DNA from 4 places in the Agrobacterium sp. 5Ca39 genome. Region 1 is predicted to be linked to each of the others. Evidence: predicted binding sites of a transcription regulator. Region 1 holds the regulator's gene; each other region holds the start of a gene.
What was found. The regulator PhoB, encoded in region 1, activates phosphate uptake and scavenging genes when phosphate is short. The targets are predictions, from matches to a motif close to TGTCATNNANCTGTCAT.
Positions count from the first base shown of each region.

Region 2: the regulator PhoB is predicted to act here: its motif matches at 1,864-1,880, upstream of phnC (phosphonate ABC transporter ATP-binding protein).
Region 3: the regulator PhoB is predicted to act here: its motif matches at 1,446-1,462, upstream of ACZ47E_RS06075 (LTA synthase family protein).
Region 4: the regulator PhoB is predicted to act here: its motif matches at 1,840-1,856, upstream of ACZ47E_RS04145 (bifunctional 2',3'-cyclic-nucleotide 2'-phosphodiesterase/3'-nucleotidase).

Region 1 is NZ_AP026436.1:103,612-106,708, forward strand. It holds gene pstB (phosphate ABC transporter ATP-binding protein PstB) at 1-791, shown strand, start outside; gene phoU (phosphate signaling complex protein PhoU) at 887-1,612, shown strand; gene phoB (phosphate regulon transcriptional regulator PhoB) at 1,643-2,326, shown strand; gene ACZ47E_RS00505 (GcrA family cell cycle regulator) at 2,617-3,097, opposite strand, start outside.
Region 2 is NZ_AP026436.1:2,686,865-2,689,961, forward strand. It holds gene phnD (phosphonate ABC transporter substrate-binding protein) at 1-858, opposite strand, end outside; gene phnC (phosphonate ABC transporter ATP-binding protein) at 945-1,805, opposite strand; gene ACZ47E_RS13120 (transferase hexapeptide repeat family protein) at 2,021-2,638, opposite strand; gene phnL (phosphonate C-P lyase system protein PhnL) at 2,635-3,097, opposite strand, start outside.
Region 3 is NZ_AP026436.1:1,237,624-1,240,720, forward strand. It holds gene ACZ47E_RS06070 (NAD+ synthase) at 1-1,293, opposite strand, end outside; gene ACZ47E_RS06075 (LTA synthase family protein) at 1,521-3,097, shown strand, end outside.
Region 4 is NZ_AP026436.1:846,470-849,566, forward strand. It holds gene ACZ47E_RS04145 (bifunctional 2',3'-cyclic-nucleotide 2'-phosphodiesterase/3'-nucleotidase) at 1-1,760, opposite strand, end outside; gene ACZ47E_RS04150 (PilZ domain-containing protein) at 1,968-2,303, opposite strand; gene ACZ47E_RS04155 (DUF1203 domain-containing protein) at 2,403-2,870, opposite strand; gene ACZ47E_RS04160 (DUF4344 domain-containing metallopeptidase) at 3,033-3,097, shown strand, end outside.

The sequences.
Region 1 (3,097 bases):
TTGAAAAGGCGCTGGACAAGAAAATGAATGAAGTCTCATACAAGATGATCGGCAAGGACGTTTCGGTTTATTACGGCGAAAAGCGCGCGCTTTACGACGTGAACCTCAACGTTCGCGAAAATACGGTAACCGCGCTTATCGGCCCGTCCGGCTGCGGCAAATCCACCTTCCTGCGTACCCTGAACCGTATGAACGACACGATCGACGGTTGCCGGGTCACGGGCAAGATCACGCTCGACGCCGACGATATCTATGATCAGGCGATTGACGTCGTGGAGTTGCGCGCCCGCGTCGGCATGGTGTTCCAGAAGCCAAACCCTTTTCCGAAGTCGATCTACGAAAACATTTCCTACGGTCCACGCATTCACGGTCTCGCCCGCAACAAGGCGGATATGGACCAGATCGTTGAGCAGAGCCTTCAGAAGGCGGGTCTCTGGAACGAGGTTAAGGATCGCCTGCACGAATCCGGCACCGGTCTTTCCGGCGGTCAGCAGCAGCGCCTGTGCATTGCACGCGCCGTTGCCGTCAGCCCGGAAGTGATCCTGATGGACGAACCCTGCTCGGCGCTGGATCCGATCGCCACTGCCAAGGTCGAGGAACTGATCCACGAACTGCGCACCAATTACACGATTGTTATCGTCACGCACTCCATGCAGCAGGCGGCACGTGTTTCCCAGCGTACGGCCATGTTCCATCTCGGTCACCTTGTCGAGGAAAATGAAACCGACAAGATGTTCACCAATCCGGATGACCAGCGCACGCAGGATTACATCATGGGCCGCTTCGGCTGATCGCGGCCGGCGCTTTATCGCAACCCAACAAGACTGGTGCCGCTGCGGCCCCGCTTCGGGCGGTCGCATGCAAGGCCAAGCCGGAGGAATAGACCGTGAACCAGACAACGACCCATTCGCATATTCTGTCTGCTTATGATGACGAACTGAAGTTCCTGACGCGACGCATCGCCGAGATGGGTGGTCTCGCCGAGCAGATGTGTGCCGACGCCGTGCGTGCGCTCGTCAATTCCGACGCCGCGCTTGCCCAGAAGGTCATTTCCGATGACGCTATCCTCGATCATTCCGAGCGAGAGATCGGCGACAAGGCCATCGTCACCATTGCGAAGCGCCAGCCGATGGCGGCAGACCTTCGCGAGATCATCGGCACGCTGCGTATTGCAGCGGACCTCGAGCGCGTTGGCGACCTCGGCAAGAATACTGCCAAGCGTGTCATCGCGGTGGCCGGAACGGGCGTGCCGCGCAAACTCGCCCGCGGCATAGAGCACCTGTCGGAGCTGGCGTTGGTACAGCTCAAAGAAGTCCTTGACGTCTATTCGACACGTTCCGCCGAAAAGGCCAATGCCATTCGCGAGCGCGACGAGGAAATCGACGCCATGTATACCTCGCTCTTCCGCGAGCTTCTGACCTACATGATGGAAGATCCGCGCAACATCACCACCTGCACGCATCTTCTGTTCTGCGCCAAGAATATCGAGCGCATCGGTGACCATGCCACCAACATCGCCGAGACGATCTATTACATGACCACCGGCAGCCAGCCGGAGGGCGAGCGTCCGAAGGACGACAGTTCCAACACGCTCGGTTCGGTGACCGAGTAACAGACAAGCAGCGGCTTGCGGAGTTAGCATATGGTGCCCAAGATTGCAGTTGTGGAAGATGAGGAAGCGCTGAGCGTCCTGCTTCGTTACAATCTCGAGGCTGAGGGATATGACGTCGACACCATACCCCGTGGAGACGAGGCAGAGATCAGGCTGCAGGAACGTATTCCGGATCTGCTCATCCTGGATTGGATGCTTCCCGGCGTTTCCGGTATCGAGCTGTGCCGTAGGCTCAGGATGCGGCCGGAAACCGAGCGCCTTCCCATCATCATGCTGACGGCGCGCGGCGAGGAAAGCGAACGGGTTCGCGGCCTCGCCACCGGCGCGGACGATTATGTGGTCAAGCCGTTTTCCACGCCGGAACTGATGGCCCGCGTCAAGGCCATGCTGCGCCGGGCCCGTCCGGAGGTTCTGTCTTCGGTGCTGAAGTGCGGCGATATCGAGCTGGATCGCGAGACGCATCGCGTTCACCGCAAAAGCCGCGAGGTGCGTCTCGGTCCGACGGAGTTCCGCCTGCTGGAATTCCTGATGACCTCTCCGGGCCGCGTGTTCTCCCGTTCGCAATTGCTGGACGGCGTCTGGGGTCACGATATCTATGTGGATGAGCGGACGGTTGACGTGCATGTCGGACGTCTGCGCAAGGCGCTCAACTTTTCCCATATGCAGGATGTCATCCGCACCGTGCGCGGTGCCGGATATTCGATGGAAGCCTGATCGGAACCGAACTGAGGGTTCCCCTCAGCATGACGTTCCGCCAAAATGAAAAGGCCCGAAACCGGTCTGGTGTCGGGCCTTTTTATTTTGAACCTTCCGCAAGCACGATAATTTCATCCCTTTGACGAGCGGTTGAGAGTCCACCGAAATTCGATTGAGGGGCGAAACCCGACGACGATGAATAAGCCTTGATGTTCTGCTGTCGCTGTCCGGGAAGCGCGGTATTTTGTCACAAAAAAAACGGGCCCGAAGGCCCGTAGTTTTTGAGTGTCAAATGTGTGCCGCAACACTCAAGCCTTGCGGCGTTCGCTGACCGGTTGGTAGGCGAGTTTCGCATGGAATTTGCAATAAGGTGACGATTCCAGCGCTTCACAGCCGCAGAAATGGAAATCGTCTTTCAGGGGGTCGCCGACCGGCCACTTGCAGGTGCGCTCCGTCAGTTCCGTCAGCGTCAGCCGGCGGGAGATCGGAGTAACGACGTTTCTGGAAGGAACGTAATCGAGAATTTCAGCGGTTTCGATGCCGACCTCTTCCTGAAGAGCGGTCGCCGCGTTGGAGCGGGTCAGGATCCGAGCAGGTGCAGCGTTGACGCGGCCAGCGAAATTCGCCGTGCGCGGGGCAGGTGCAGCAGTCCGCTTGGGCGCAGAACGCGCCGACGTCACCGGGCCGCCAGCCTTGACGCGTCCGGGCAGATTAAGACGATGGACCTTGCCGATCACGGCATTGCGGCTGACGCCGCCCAGCTGAGCTGCTATCTGGCTGGCGCTCAGT
Region 2 (3,097 bases), 240 kb from region 1:
AGACGGGTCGACCTTGATGTAGGCGGTGTTCTTGCCCTGTGTGAAGCCCTGGAAGCAGGCGAGGTCCTTCTTCGGCAGTTCCATGAAGAAGTTTTCGACCTTCTGCTTCATCGCGTCGCCGAGCTTGTTGGTGACCATCAGCGGGCCGTTCGGGATCAGTGGCGACTTCCAGACTTCGACGATATCGTCCATGTCAAGGTTGCCCTTCTTGACCATCTGGTAGAGGTTGCCGGCCGTGTAGCCTTCTTCCCACTTGCCCACGCCCGAACCAAAGGTGGTGCCGACATCGAACTTCTTGTCGAGAACGGCGAGAACGAGGTTCTCATGGCCGCCGCCAAAGCCGGTTTCGGAGAAGTATTCCTTGACCGGAACGCCGGTTTCCTTCGGAATAGCGACGTTCGGAACGAGGAAGCCGGAAGTGGAATCCGGGTCCGCGAAGCCGATCTTCTTGCCCTTGGCATCAGCCAGCGTCTTGATGCCGCTGTCCTTGCGGGCAACCATGATCGTGTAGTAACCGGTCGAGCCGTCAGCGCCGGCGGTGGTCAGAATCGGATCAACGGCCTTCGGATCGGCCAGGGCGATCTTGGCGTAGGAAGAAGCGCCCATGGAGGCGATGTCGATGGTGCCGCCGAGCAGACCCTGGATGACGCCGTTATAGTCCGGCGATGGGAAGATCTGAACTTCGGAAACGCCGGTCGCGGCCTTCAGGCCGTCGGCTACGCACTTCGTGTTGCGGATCTGGTCCGCTTCGTTTTCGGAACCGTCGAGACCGATGCGCAGGACCTTGACGTCCTGGGCCATGGCGGAACCGGCCAGAACGCCAAGGGCGACTGCCGAAAGAAGGATTTTCTTCAACATGGACTTTCTCCTGTTTCCCGGCAAGCCGGAGTTTGTTGTGAACCATCGGCCCTTGACGCGGGCGCAAACGATGCTGGGCGGTTCCCTCAGAGCCCGGCGAGAGCGAGCGGTTCGGGACCGGCAGATTGCTGCACCGGACGCGCGGCAAGCTGCGCGCCGGGAATATTGATGCTGGTCGAGGTCATGGTCTCGTCGATGCCGGATCCCTGAGAATCGGTTCCGTAAATCTCGGTAACGGCTGCGGCCGTCAGTTCGGCGGGCGTTCCGTCGAACACGACGCGGCCCTGAGACATGCCGATGATGCGTTCGCAGTAGTTGCGCGCGGTATCCAGCGTGTGCAGGTTGGTAATGACGGTGATACCTTCACGCTCATTGATGTCGCGCAGCGCATCCATCACGATCTTGGCGTTCAGCGGGTCGAGCGAGGCGATCGGCTCGTCGGCAAGGACCATCTTCGGAGACTGCATCAGGGCGCGGGCTATGGCGACGCGCTGCTGCTGACCGCCGGAAAGCGTACCCGCCGCCTGCATGGCCACATGCTCGATGCCGAGCCGCTCCAGCGCGGCGATGGCCATCAGGCGCTCTTCATGTGTGAAGATGTTAAAAAGGCTCAATGCCGTGGAACGGTGGTTGAGGCGTCCAAGCATGACATTGGTGAGCACGTCGAGGCGCGGAACAAGATTGAATTGCTGGAAGATCATGGCGCAGTCGCGCTGCCAGTTGCGCAGTGCAGCCCCCTTCAGCGACGAAACTTCCGTGTCATTGAAATAAATGGAACCCGAGGACGGATCGACGAGGCGGTTGATCATGCGCAGCAGCGTCGACTTGCCGGCGCCTGAACGTCCAATCACGCCGACCATCTGGCCCTGCGGAATTTCGACATTCACGGAATCGACCGCGGTGTGATTGCCGAAACGGCGCGTGACTTGCTTCAGGTGAAAGCTCATTTCCCCGTCCAATCTTCTTTTGACGGGGTTCGACGTAACAGCGGTGCGTGAAGTGCGAATGTCAGTTTGATGAAGAAAATATTACAAAGAGCTCAAGTGTTGCGGCCGCATGTTTGCCGGCGAATGTCTGGGAACCGGCCCGCCGCGTCTTCAGGACACCAAACTGAAAAAGCAAACCCCGGGAACTTCCCGGGGTCGATCAGGTCTGTAATGTTTCAGCCGCGATATTTTCTGATGAAATCCTCGGCCGCCATGCTGCGAAAATCATCGAGCGCGTCGCGCAGTCTTCTGTGATCCCAATCCCACCAGCGGAGGTCATCCATCTGCCGGCCCAGTTCTGCGGGGAAACGCTCCCGGATCAGTCTTGCGGGTACACCTCCCACGATGGTGTAGGGCGCTACGTCCCTCGAGACGACAGCACCTGCTCCGATCACCGCGCCGTTTCCAACGGCGACCCCAGGCAGGATGGTGGCGCCGTGGCCGATCCAAACATCGTGACCGATCACAACGCGTCTGGCGCGGCGAGCGGCAAAAAAATCGGTCTCGTCTTCCGCATCGTCCCAGTAATTGCGCGCGCGATAGGTGAAATGATGCAAGGTCGCCCGCTGCATGGGGTGATTGGTGGCATTGATGCGGACGGAGGCAGCGATGTTGACGAATTTGCCGATGGTCGCGCACCAGATGGCGCCGTCCTGCATGACATAGGAATAGTCGCCCATCTCGACCTCCTCGATCCGGCAGCGCTCCGAAATTTCGGTGTAGCGGCCGATCGCGCTGTTGGTGACGCGGGCGGTTTCGTGGATGACGGGCTCGAGGCCGACCTTCACACTCATGCTGCAGCCTTCCGTGGAGAAAACTGCGAAACGTCGAGAATGCGGTCGGCCACGGCTTCTCGCACTTCTTCATCATGAAAGATGCCGAGCAGTGCCGTGCCCTTTTCCTTTTTCTCCCTGATCATCTCGACGACGACACGCCGGTTGGTGGCATCAAGGGAAGCGGTTGGCTCGTCGAGCAGCAGGATCGCATGATCGGTGATGAAGCCGCGGGCGATGTTGACGCGCTGTTGTTCACCACCTGAGAAAGTGGCGGGCGGCAACGACCACAATTCGCGCGGCAGGTTAAGTTTCGAAAGCAGAGCGGCCGCCTGCTCACGTGCCTCTTCAGTGGCAATCCTGCGCGCCAGAAGCGGTTCGGCAACAACGTCTATGGCGGCGACTCGGGGTACCGTGCGCAGGAATTGGCTGACATAACCGATGGTGCGATGGCGAATGTCGAGGATCGTGCGAGGGGAG
Region 3 (3,097 bases), 1.1 Mb from region 1:
GTCCTTGATGGGGTTGAAACCACCATTCATGTCGCCATAAAGCGTCGCGTAACCCACCGACATCTCCGACTTGTTGCCCGTCGTCACCACCATGGATCCGAACTTGTTGGAAACGGCCATCAGGATGGTGCCGCGCGTGCGGCTCTGCAGGTTTTCTTCGGTAATGCCCTCTTCCGTGCCCTCGAAAAGTTCTGACAGCGCAGACAGGAAACCTTCCACCGGCTCCACGATCGGCACGATATCGTAACGGCAGCCGAGCGCTTTCGCACAATCGGCGGCGTCCTTCAGCGATTCTTCCGAGGTATAGCGGTAAGGCAGCATGATGCAGCGTACCCGCTCCTCGCCCAGCGCATCGACGGCAAGGGCGGCGCAGATCGCCGAATCGATGCCGCCGGAAAGGCCGAGAACCACGCTCTTGAAACCGTTCTTGTTGACGTAATCGCGAAAGCCCAGCATGCAGGCGCGGTAATCCGCCTCCTCACCCTCGGGAATCTTGGAAAATGGCCCGCTTTCGCAGCGCCAGCCATCCGCTGTGCGTTTCCAGTCGGTTACAGCAAGCGTGGCTTCGAACTGGCTCATCTGGAAGGCGAGCGTCTTGTCGGCATTGAAGCCAAAGCTCGCACCGTCGAACACCAGCTCGTCCTGCCCGCCCAGCTGGTTGGCGAAAACCAGCGGCAGGCCGCTTTCGATCACCTGCCGGAGTGCCACCTGATGGCGCACGTCCAGCTTGCCGCGGTAATAGGGCGAGCCGTTCGGCACCAGCAGGATTTCGGCGCCGCTTTCGGCCAGCGTCTCGCAGACGCCCATGTCGTTCCAGATTTCCTCGCAGATCGGAATGCCGATCCTCACGCCGCGGAAGTTATAGGGCCCGGAAATCGACCCTTCGGAGAAAACACGCTTCTCATCGAATTCGCCGTAATTCGGCAGGTCGATCTTGTCGCGCAGCGCAATGATCTTGCCGCCATCGAGAAGCGCCACGGAATTGTGCCGACCCGTCTCGCCCTGTCGCGGAAAACCGATAACGATACCCGGCCCGCCATCGGCGGTTTCCGCAGCCAGTTCTTCCACCGCTTTCAGACATGCTTTCAAAAAAGCAGGTTTCAGCACCAGATCCTCGGGCGGATAGCCTGAAATGAAGAGTTCGGTGAGAAGCAGAAGATCGGCGCCCTGCGTTGCCGCATCGGCCCTTGCCTCACGCGCCTTGGCGAGATTGCCCGCCACGTCGCCAACGGTGGGATTGAACTGCCCGACGGCAATCCGGAGATGGTTCTCTATATCGTGTCTGTCGCTCATAACCCTTCAATACCGCGCCCGTGATCGCTCCGCAACGCAGCAATTCCCACTTGCATTCATTCGTGCGCTTCTCGACACAGCCGCCCTCACGCGAAGGTTATCGCGCTTATATGCACATCCCATAAAGTTCATGTCGCGTTCATCGCGCTTATGTGACAGTTACATGACACTTTTGCGACACCCGATTCACCTCCCCGGATCGGTGCTGGCGCCTGAAATACCGGAGTATGGGTTTGAGAGATTCGGCGCCAAAAACAACGGCTTCCGAAAAGGCTGGTTTTGTCTTTTCGCCTGCATGGACAAGGAGCCTTTCGAAGTTTTCAGGCACGGCCTACACGCTTGCCAACCTGACGGTCGCGTCCGTCGTGCTCGTCGTGGCGCTGGAATGGGTCGTCCGCGGCTCGCTTCAGGATGTCGGCACTTTCATCACCTCCTCCGCGCGTCCGGGCATGACAACCATTGCCGCCGTGCTCGCCCTTCTCGTCGCGCTGGATGCGATCCTCGGCCGGCGTTATCTTTCGCTGATAGCGGTCGCGCCGCTCTGCGCACTGGTGGGGCTGATCTCAGCGCAGAAACAGACCTATCTTTCCGATCCGCTTTATCCCTCAGACCTGTTGTTCGGGCGGCAGATTCTCGAACTTTTGCCAACCATGCTGAAGGCGCAGCCTTTTACGGCGATGCTGGTGGGTGTCGGCCTCAGCGCCGCAATTGCCTCCCTCGCGGCTCTCTGGCTGCTGGCGCACCGTCATTCGCCGGTATTGCGCTGGCGTGAGCGCGCCGCCGGCCTTGCGCTGGCGCTGCCGCTTCTCGCCAGCCTCGCCTCGCTGATGGACTATTCGCATTATTCCTGGGTGCGCGATCGCCTCAACATCATCCCCATGATGTGGGATCAGCAGGAAAACTACCGCCACAACGGCTTCCTGATGGCCTTCGCCTTCAATATTCCCATGGCCAATGTCTCGGCGCCGGAGGGTTACGGCGAAAACAGCATCGCCGATCTCACCTCGGAACCGGCATCTTTCGCCGCCAACAAGGGTGATTACCCTGACGTCATCATGCTGATGAGCGAATCCCTGTGGGATCCGACCCGGCTTGAAAACGTGAATCTCTCGGCCGATCCCATGCCGACCATCCGCGCCAAACAGTCCGGCAACGTGTTTTCGCCCGAGTTCGGCGGCATGACGGCAAATGTGGAATTCGAGGCATTGACCGGCTTCTCGAACGCCTTCCTGCCCTATGGCAGCATTCCCTACCAGCAATATATCCGCCGCCCGGTGCCCTCGCTCGCCAGCTTCTTCCGCGGCGAAGGTTATTCCGCCATCGCAGTTCATCCGTTCCAGGAATGGTTCTGGAACCGCAAGCAGGTCTATAAAAATTTCGGCTTCGAGGAATTCCGCTCCGAAGAGACGCTACCGGCCATGGAAAAACGCGGCAATTTTGCCTCCGACGACGCGCTGATGGAAGAGATCATGGCGACGGCGGACCGGACGCAGAACCCGCTCTTCCTCTTTGCCGTCACCCTGCAGGGACACGGCCCCTATGAGACAAACCGTTACGCCGAAAACACCATCGGCATTGAGGGCGAACTCTCGGCTTCGGCCTCGCAGGCGCTCGCCACCTATTCTCAAGGGGTGGTGGAAGCGGACGAAGCGCTGCTGAAGCTGATGCGCTGGGCAAAGAAGCGCGATCGTGAGACCATCATCGTCCTCTTCGGCGATCATCTGCCGCCGCTCGGCCAGACCTTCGTGGAAAGCGGCTATATGCCGGGCATGGTGGCAAGCCGCCGCGCACCGCTTGAGGTAAT
Region 4 (3,097 bases), 740 kb from region 1:
AAGATCACCTTGTCGCCGGCGATATCGGGGAATTTGCCGCCGCCGCTTGCACGGTAATTATTGGTGGCAACCACGAATTTCTGTTGGGGATCGATCGGCTTGCCATTGAACTGCAGGTTGACGATGCGGTTGCTGTCCGGGTTGACCGCCTTGCCGTCCTTGTCAAATTTCGCCGGTTTGGAAATGTCGATCTGATAAGTCACGCCATCGATCACGTCGAAATTATAGGACGGGAAGTCTGGGTTGAGCAGTGGCGCATCCTTGGCACCGGCCTCAACCGTATTGAACATGCCGGCGGACATTTCCAGCCAGTTCTTCACCTGCGCCCCGTTGATCAACACTGCCTGCACCGTGTTGGGATAAAGATAGAGATCGGCGACGTTCTTGATGGCGATGTCACCGGCGGGGACATCGGTGTAATAATCCGCGCCGCCACGACCGCCCGATTTGAACGGTGCTGCTGCCGAAAGCACGGGCAGATCCTTATACTGCCCTTCCTTCAGCATGTCCTTGATGTACCAGGTCTGGGCGTTGGAGACGATCTGCACGGACGGATCGTCTGCCACCAGCGCGAAATAGGAATAGAGCGGCGCGGATGTCTTGCCGACCGGGCGGCGCACATAGGCAAGGGCCGCTTCATGATCCACCTTGGCTGCGGCGAGAACCTCCGGCTTGTCGGTATAGTCAGCAACGACCTTGCGATTTTCATCGCGATGGTAGATCGGGCGGGCTTCTGAGGTGAAGTCGACGATCTTCCAGCTCTTGCCATCCTTTTCAAGCAGCAGGTCGATAAGGCCCATATGGGAGCCCCAGAAGCCGGCCATGACCGCCGGCTTGCCCATCAGCGTACCCTTGACCGCATCCGCACCCTCGATGCCGTCCCAGGTCTTCGGACCGGGGAAAACAAGGTGCTGGTGGCCGGTGAAGATCGCATCAATGCCTTCAACAGCTGCGAGATATAGCGATGCGTTTTCCATGCGCTCGGTCTGGCCCTTGCCGTCAATGCCGGAATGGGAAAGGGCGATGATGATATCCGCGCCTTCCTCCTTCATGACAGGCACCCAGGCTTTCGCCGCCTCGACGATGTCACGCGTCTGCGCCTTGCCCTCGAGATTCTTGGAGTCCCACATCATGATCTGAGGCGGCACGAAACCGATGATGCCGACCTTGACCGGGCTGGTGACGCCGCCGCCATCGCGGATCTGTTTTTCCAGAATGACATAGGGCTTGAAGAACAGCTCGTCGTTCTTCGGATCGGAAGCCAGCTGCCCCTTGGTGAGGTTGGCGCACACATAGGGGAAACCGGCGCCCGCAAGCGTGTTCGACATATAGTCGAGGCCATAGTTGAATTCATGGTTGCCGAGCGTGCCGCAATCGTAACCCAACACGTTCATGGCATTGATGACAGGGTGCTTGTCGCCGGCCTTCATGCCGCGCTCATAGGCGATATAGTCGCCGAGCGGGTTGCCCTGCAGGAAGTCGCCGTTATCCACCAGCATCGAGTTCCCGGCTTCGGCGCGGATGGTGTCTATGATCGAGGCGGTGCGCGCCAGACCCATCGTGTCGTTCGGCTTGTCGGCGTAATAATCATAGGGAAAGACGTGAACATGGATGTCGGTCGTTTCCATGATGCGCAGATGCGCCTGGTTGGCCGCCGCACGCGCAGCAAAAGGGTGCAACATCACGAGCGCCGAAGTGGCTGCAATGCCACCCAGAAGCGAGCGCCGGGTAATGGGGTGTAGGGCGAGAAGCGACGACATGGGAACTCCTTCGGATGAAGCTTGCTCTGTCTTTAAAAACGACAGGGTAGAAGCAATCGCAGAGGAGTCCATCACCAAAATGACAGGCCCATGACAGATGGGCCGGTTTTCAACCGTTTGATAAATTTTTTGTCAGTGACGTGCGGCGCAGGTCCCGCCGCACTGGAAAATGCGCGTCATTTGTTCCGCGCATTGTAATGCTCCGGATCAGCGGGCCAGTGTCGGTTTCACGTCTTCGTGGAAGAAACGGAAGTAGGAAGAGAGCTGCGCCAGCGTGTTGGTGGAAAGCTTGAGCTGCAGACCAAGACGGTTCATGTGCTGCCACTGCACGACGCCCTCGATGAAGCCCAGATCCTCACTCTGCACCTTGACCCGGCTACCCTTGGCGGCAGCGAAAGGCCCGTCCAGCTCGAGCGCCATTCCGGTTGCCGACAGATCGACGACACGTCCTCTGGTCGACTGGCTGAAATAATGCACAGTCGCAAAGATCCTTGTCTTGCTGCGAGGCGCGGTCCGGGTCGCCATATTGAGGTTGTTTGTCATTTTGCTACTCAAATCAATTGTTTCCGATGCGTGCAGATTAACCTGTAAAAGTTTGAAACCCGTTTAGCCGTTCGGTTAAAATTCTAGACAATGCTGTGATTATGCTTTGGCGATACGGCATTGGTAACAATTGTTTCGTGCGGAACGGACGTGGACATAGGCGACGTCTTCGCGCCCCAGAAGTGCCCGCGCCCGCGAGACGATCTCGCCGGTGGCCGTTACCGCACCCGTGCCATAGACAATACGGTCATCGTCGCCATATCCGCGCACGATATAGTCGGGGCTGTCCAGCATCGGCGGAAGGAGATCTGTCAGTGGATAACGATCGCAGGCTTCGGCATGCAGGAAGACCGGCCCAGTCTCGGCGTAGGGCTGCAGCGAGGGAAACGGCCGGTAGGCGAGTACGAGCATGGCTTCACCCGCGCCGATCTGGTCGAGGCAGTGGCGACACGGCATGCCGCCGGGAGAAACGGCTGTTTCCGGTCGATTGCCATAGGCATCGGCGGCGCCCGCGCGGAAATCCTCGGCGTCCTTAGCCGGCATTGCGGTGAAAACGATACTGGTCATGGCGGCCTCTTCTGGCTGGGATCGGCGTTGCTTCTTTGCAGCTATGGTCCCGAAACGCGCTGCTATCCACCCGATTCTTGACAGCTGATGCAACCAGCCCATTGCGTGACTCGTTAGGTTCGGGAATCAGTGACGCTCCTCGTTCCCGGAAGGTCTGATTTTATGTTCCGTCGTTTTCTGGCCGCCGTTCCGCTGGCTTTCGTATCGTTGACGGCTCCGATTGATGC